DNA from 2 places in the Variovorax sp. Soil_C_17 genome. Region 1 is predicted to be linked to the other one. Evidence: predicted binding sites of a transcription regulator. Region 1 holds the regulator's gene; the other holds the start of a gene.
The links. Region 1 encodes FNR, which switches genes on or off when oxygen is low (the NO sensors DNR and NnrR bind a similar motif). Its sites were predicted from a motif close to TTGATNNNNATCAA; they were not measured.
Positions count from the first base shown of each region.

Region 2: oxc (oxalyl-CoA decarboxylase) is a predicted target of FNR. The motif match lies at 1,784-1,797, and genes of this name have one in related genera.

Region 1 is NZ_JBDGIT010000004.1:508,958-512,357, reverse strand. Features, by position in the region: partial or broken gene AC3A6Y_RS22560 (ornithine carbamoyltransferase) at 33-464, shown strand; gene AC3A6Y_RS22555 (sulfite exporter TauE/SafE family protein) at 789-1,502, opposite strand; gene fnr (fumarate/nitrate reduction transcriptional regulator Fnr) at 1,696-2,412, shown strand; gene AC3A6Y_RS22545 (hypothetical protein) at 2,393-2,638, opposite strand; gene AC3A6Y_RS22540 (FixH family protein) at 2,644-2,919, opposite strand; gene ccoG (cytochrome c oxidase accessory protein CcoG) at 2,937-3,400, opposite strand, start outside.
Region 2 is NZ_JBDGIT010000001.1:460,547-463,946, forward strand. Features, by position in the region: gene oxc (oxalyl-CoA decarboxylase) at 1-1,710, opposite strand, end outside; gene AC3A6Y_RS02130 (Crp/Fnr family transcriptional regulator) at 1,865-2,473, shown strand; gene AC3A6Y_RS02135 (cytidylate kinase family protein) at 2,475-3,311, opposite strand; gene AC3A6Y_RS02140 (tripartite tricarboxylate transporter permease) at 3,333-3,400, opposite strand, start outside.

The sequences.
Region 1 (3,400 bases):
GCCCGGATCCCGGAAGGTCCTACCTTCGCGTTGTGACATTCAGCATCTCCAAATCCCCTCGCCTCGACCCGCCGGCCACGGCGAACATCCTGGCGACCCTGGCCGCGGCCGAGCGCCTGCGCGCACTTGCACGCGCCGGCACCGCCGGCCAGCCCTTGCGCGGAAAGAACCTGGCGCTGCTGCTCGGGCCAACGCCCTGCGCCGGCATCGCGACGCTGCGACGCGCCGCGCAGGACCTGGGCGCGCGCGTGGCCGAGGTCAGGTTCACCGAGCCGACCACGCCGGCATCGGGACGGGACGATGTTCGGGTCCTGGCGCGGATGCTGGGCCGCATGTACGACGCTGTCGATTGCGAGGCACTGGCACCGGCGACGGCGCGCCGGATCGAGCAGGACGCCGGCGTGCCGGTGTACCACGGCCTGTGCCTGGACGAGCATCCGGCCCGCGCCCTGGCGGATCTCATGACCCTGCGCGAGCATCGATCGCCCCCCGGCGCGTCGATCCTGTTTCTCGGCGATCCGAAGGCACCCCACGGCAGCCATTTCGTTTCGGCCGCCCGCTGCGCCGGCTTCGACGTGCTTGTCGGGAGCGAGCAGCCCGCATCGAACGACGCGACCTTCCTGGTCGACGCCAGGCACTCCGCGGGCTGGTCACTGCTGGCATCGGGGCAACCGGTCGACGAGGCCCAGCGCACGGAGAACCACCGCTTCGCGATGCAGGCCGTGCTGTTGGACACCCTCGTCAAGACTTGACCGACAGGGCGTAGCACCCTGTTCGGCGAACGGCGCTCAGCCGCACCAGATCCGTATCTGCCGGCTCAGGTCCATCCAGACGGCCTGCAGCGCCACCACGGCGAGCAACCCGCCTGCGAGCCGGGTGCCCCATTCCTGCCGGACCATGCCGGCGCCCCTGCCCAGGCGCTGCCACAGCCACGGGGCCAGCACCAGCGACACGCCGCTGCCTGCGGCGAAGAGCGCCATCACCCCTGCGCCCTGCACGGGCCCGTTTGCCAGGCCGGCGAGCATCAGGGCCGAATAGAGCAGGCCACAGGGCATGGCCACCCACAGCGCGCCGACCGCGAGCAGGCCGCGCAGCGAGCCCGTCGCAGGCCGCAGGCGCGCCGCGAGCGACCGCCCGAGCCGGCGCGCCCAGAGCGGCTGGCGTCCCAGCGCCGCGAGCATCAGGGCCCAGGTCAGCACGAACACATGCAGCAGCACCCACAGGGGGCGCAATGCCGCGACCTGTTCGCTGGCGAAGGCGAGGCTCTCCACCGCGGCCGCGGCCACGGCGCCGGCTGCCGCATAGCCGGCCACTCGCCCGGCATGGAAGACCCAGGATGCGGCGCCGTCCCGCACCCCTGACGCAAGGGTGGCGACGCCGCCGCCTTCCGGCGCACGCACGATGCGGATCACGCCGGCGCAGGCAGCGCCGCACATGGCAACGCAATGGGGTCCGCCGACCAGGCCCATCAGCAGCGCGGTACCCGCGAGCGCCGTCTGCATGGTCAGGCGATGCGCGAGAAGCGCAGGACCGGAGAGGGAGCGTCGTTGGCGACAGCCGGGAGTGAGTTCATCGCAGCAGCGAGAGGCAGGCAATGAGCCACTATGCCGCCGGGCGGCCCGGTCGACCTTGATGTGCATCAAGCCTCCCGTGCGCGCGGCGGCCCAGAATGGCCCCAACAAACCGTTGCCTCCCATGAAAGTCCAGAACATCAAGGTGGCCTGCTCGAGTTGCAGCCTGCGCGAGCTCTGCATGCCCGCCGGGCTGGAGCCGAGCGAGCTGAAGCGCATCGACGAGCTGGTCTCCACCCGTCGAAAGGTGAAGCGGCGCGAGACCCTGTTTCGCAACGGCGAGCCCTTCACCTCCCTCTACGCCATCCGCACCGGCTTCTTCAAGACCCGCGTGGCCAGCGAGGACGGCCGCGACCAGGTCACGGGATTCCAGATGGCGGGCGAGATCATCGGCCTGGACGGCATCGTCAACGATCAGCACACCTGCGATGCGGTCGCCATCGAGGATGCCGAGGTCTGCGTGATGCCCTTCCAGCGTCTGGAGGCGCTGTCGCGCGAAGTCACGGCACTGCAGCGCCACGTCCACCAGATCATGAGCCGCGAGATCGTGCGCGAGCACGGCGTGATGCTGCTGCTGGGCAGCATGCGGGCCGAGGAGCGGCTCGCCGCCTTCCTGCTGAACCTGGTGCAGCGCCTGCACGCACGCGGCTTCTCGCAATCCGAGTTCATCCTGCGGATGACGCGCGAGGAGATCGGCAGCTACCTCGGCCTCACACTCGAAACGGTAAGCCGCACGCTCTCGAAGTTCATGGGCGACGGCATCGTCGAGATCGACCAGCGCAAGGTGCGCATCGTCGATCCCGAGGGCCTGCGGCGCATCGTCAATCCTCCGGGTTGTTGATCTTCCTCGCCGGTACCGTCAGGAGCAGCGTCAGCGCGCTCGCGCCTGCCGCCAGCAGCCAGAACACGAAGAAGCCGGCCGTGTAGACCGCCTGGCGCGACAGTGCGAGCGCCTCGCCGCGCCAGTGGAGATCGGCAGGATCGACCAGCGCGAACACCAGGAGTTCGGTCGCGCTGGCCAGCAGGAAGGCCGGCCAGAGAATCGACATCCACGTCTGCATCTTCATGACCGTCAGCGCCGGGGAGCAGGCACGTCGGCGTCCGGCGTCGCTGCATGGTTGCGGCCGGCGAGCGCCGGCATCAGCTTCTTGTCGGCCAGCGTCCGGTTGATCTCGATCCCGCGGCGGTAGTAGTCCGCAGCAACCACCGGGTCCGGCGTTCGCAGGGCAAGCCAGAGTGTCACGAAGCTGGCAATGACGACCAGGGCAGGCCCGGCCATCACCATCCAGACCCATGGGAAGCGCCACCAGGGCTCGCTCTGCCGCAGGGTCGTCGTGTGATCGTCCATCTGTTCTCCTTCCGAATTCAACGAGGCACCATGAAGGCGGCCTTCTCCGACACCTGCGCGCTGCCGTCCAGCGAGCGAATGTCGAAGTGCACGGCGTGGGAGCCGGCAGGCGCACTGCCATACGGAAGCTGCAGCCGCACCGCCACCCAGCGTGACTGTGCCGGCCCCACTTCGACCGGCTCGGCCGGCGACACGCCCAGGCCTTCGAGCCCGCGCGCCTCGATGCGATAGCGCTGCGGCCGCTCGGACGCGTTCATGATCTGCAGCCGGTAGACGTTCTCGAGCTGGCCGCCCTCGACGATGCGCGCCAGCGAGGCCCGGTCGCGCACCACGTCGACCTTGAGCGGCATGCGCACGACCAGGCTCGCGAGCAGGCCGACCGTCAATGCCATCAGCACGCCGGCATAGATCAGCACCCGCGGGCGCAGCACCCGGCGCAGCACCTGGCTGCGCGTCCAATGGCCGGCCATCCCGTTCTGGG
Region 2 (3,400 bases), on a different contig from region 1:
CAGGGTCGGACGGCCGGAGGCGACGGCTTCGGCCAGGGCCTTCTGCAGCTCGTCGGCGGTGGTGGCGTGCACGCCGACGCCGCCGAAAGCTTCCATCAGCTTGTCGTAGCGCGCGTTCTTGACGAACACGGTCGGCGCCACGTCGGCGCTGCCGCTGGGGTTCACGTCGGTGCCGCGGTAGACGCCGTTGTTGTTGAAGACGACGACGCAGATCGGCAGGTTGTAGCGGCAGATGGTCTCGACCTCCATGCCGCTGAAGCCGAAGGCGCTGTCGCCTTCGATGGCGATCACCGGCTTGCCGGTGACCACGGCCGCGGCGACGGCGAAGCCCATGCCGATGCCCATGATTCCCCAGGTGCCGACGTCGAGGCGCTTGCGCGGCTCGTACATGTCGACGATGCTGCGCGCGAAGTCGAGGGTGTTGGCGCCCTCGTTGACGACGATCGCATCGGGCCGTGCCTTCACCTGGTCGCGGATCACGCTGAGCGCGCTCTGGAAGCTCATCGGCGAAGGCCTCGCGGCCAGCGTGGCGGCCATCTTCGACAGGTTCTTGTCCTTGCGCTCGGCGATGGCGCCGGTCCATTCGGCCGGCGGCCTGGCCCATTGGCCGTCGATGCCGGCGAGCAGCGCCGCCACGCAGGAGCCGATGTCGCCGATCACCGGCGCGGCGATGGCGACGTTGCTGTCGATCTCGGTCGGCGCGATGTCGATCTGGATGAACTGCTTGGCGCCCTTGTCCTGGCCCCAGGTCTTGCCCTTGCCGTGCGAGAGCAGCCAGTTGAGGCGCGCGCCGACCAGCAGCACGACATCGGCCTCCTGCAGCACGTAGGAACGTGCCGCGGCGGCCGACTGTGCATGGGTGTCGGGCAGGAGGCCCTTGGCCATCGACATCGGCAGGTAGGGGATGCCGGTCTTCTCGACCAGCGCGCGGATGTCGGCGTCGGCCTGCGCATAGGCGGCGCCCTTGCCCAGCAGGATCAGCGGCTTCTTCGCGCCCTTGAGCAGTTCGAGCGCACGCGCCACCGCGTCCGCGGCCGGGATCTGGCGCGGCGCCGGGTCCACCACCTTGATCAGCGACTTCTTGCCGGCCGCGGCATCCAGGGTCTGCGCGAACAGCTTGGCCGGCAGGTCCAGGTACACGCCGCCCGGGCGGCCCGAGAGCGCCGAGCGGATCGCCCGCGCGATGCCTACGCCGATGTCCTCGGCATGCAGCACGCGGAAGGCGGCCTTGCACAGCGGCTTGGCAATGGCGAGCTGGTCCATCTCCTCGTAGTCGCCCTGCTGGAGGTCGACGATCTCGCGCTCGCTGGAACCGCTGATGAGGATCATCGGGAAGCAGTTGGTGGTGGCGTTGGCCAGTGCCGTGAGGCCGTTGAGGAAGCCGGGCGCCGACACGGTGAGGCAGATGCCGGGCTTCTGCGTCAGGAAGCCTGCGGCGGCGGCGGCGTTGCCGGCGTGCTGCTCGTGTCGGAACGAGATCACTCGCATGCCCTCGGCCTGCGCCATGCGCGTGAGGTCGGTGATCGGGATGCCGGGCAGCGCGAAAAGGGTGTCGATGTCGTTGAGCTTCAGCGCATCGATGACCAGGTGGAAGCCGTCGGTAAGCTTGGGTTCCTCCGCGGCGTCGTCGAGCGGGACGCTGTGAAGTGCGCGTGCGGCCGCGTCGCCGGCGCTTGCGCCTGGCTGCCTGGCTGTGATGACTGAAGACATGTCTCTCCTTGTGATCGTGTGGAATGGCCGGTGGCCGTGCCCAGACTATGATTTGGACCCCGGCCGCCCGCCGTTGACCTGGGTCAACTTTCCGGAAAACGACACCCCCGCGAAGACCCTGTGTCGTTGCGAAACGAAGGCAAGACGCGAACGCATGACCACGTTGGAACACCACCCGGAGAAGAACATCATTCGTGCGCAGCTCCGGCAGAACATCCTGCTGAAGGACCTGAGCGAATCCGACCGCGCGGAGCTGGAGGCGCATCTCGCCATCGTGGACGGCAACAAGGGCGACTTCCTGCTGCACCAGGGCGTGCGGGAGATGGAGCAGTACTTCATCCTCGACGGCATCCTCAAGCGGGTGGTGAGCAACCCGGAAGGCAAGGAGATGATCTTGCGCTTCGCCGACGAGTTCGACATGGAGACCAGCTATGCCGCCCTGCGGCTGGGCACGCCGACGCCCTACGGCATCGTGTGCGTGACCAAGGCGCGGGTGGCCAGCCTGCCGCTGAAGGAATGGATTGCCTTCCTGGCCCGTCGCCCGCAAGCCAAGGAGCTGTTCGAGTTCAGCGTGATGCGCGGGATGAGCGAGATCATGGCGCACACCATCACGCTGCACCTGCTGGACGCGCCGGGCCGGGTGCATCGCTTCATGCGCAAGCACCCGGAGCTGGTGGACCGGATTCCGAGCAAGGAGCTGGCGTCGTACCTCAATCTCTCGGCGGAGACCCTGAGCCGCCTGAAGAAGCGCGGGAAGATCTGACTCAGGTCTGCTTCGCCGAAGCGAAGCGCCGCGAGCTGGTCATCAGCCTCAGTTCATTGGCGACAGCCGAGACGCCGGGCACCGCGGCGGCCACGCTCTCCGCCTGCTCGCGCTCGTCGGCATCGAGCACGATGCCGCGCAGCCTCACCTCGCCCTGCTTCGCAAGGATCGTGATGCTGGTGTCGCGTGTGTCCGCATGCTCCTTGAGCGCGGCGCGCACGCGCGCCTCCAGCGCCATGTTGGCCAGCAGCGCGCGCGAATCGGGGGTCTCCGCAAATTCGGGCCGCTGCGTCATCAGCCGGATCTGCTCCGCGCAGCTGTCGACCGACACGCGATCGGTGTTGAGCACCAGGTCGTAGAGCACCGGATCGCCCCAGGTCACGCCGAACTGCTCGTGCATGCGCGCGGCGTGCGCGTGGTCGCTGCGGCGGATCTCGGCCTCGGCGAACTCGGCGTCGTCGGTGTCCAGGTGGGTCATCAGCCAATCGATGCGCTTCTTCAACGAACGGGTGATGCGCACGCACACCACGTGCGGCACCGGGCGCAGCAGGCAGGTGGCGCCCCAGCCGCGCAGCACCACGTCGCCGCCGTCGGCCAGCGAAAACACCTCTTCCGCCGTGTAGAGCGCGACGCTGCGCTTGTCGGTGGTGAGGCGCTCCACCAGACCGGCCTTGCCGTCGCGCAGCCGGCCGATCAGGCTCGTCGACACCTGCGCGCGGTCGGCCACACGCTCGATGGCTTCGTGGCGCATCACGGCCAGGCCGAGCACGTCGGCGACTCGGAGCGACACGTCTTTGGCGAGGGACCCCATCTCCTGGGTCATGGCAATCACGGGCATGTGCTTGGCTCCTTCGATCTGTCAGTCCACTGGCCGCTCGGCAGCGAACTCGTCAGCTTTTTTTGGCTTGATCATCGCCAGCACCTTGG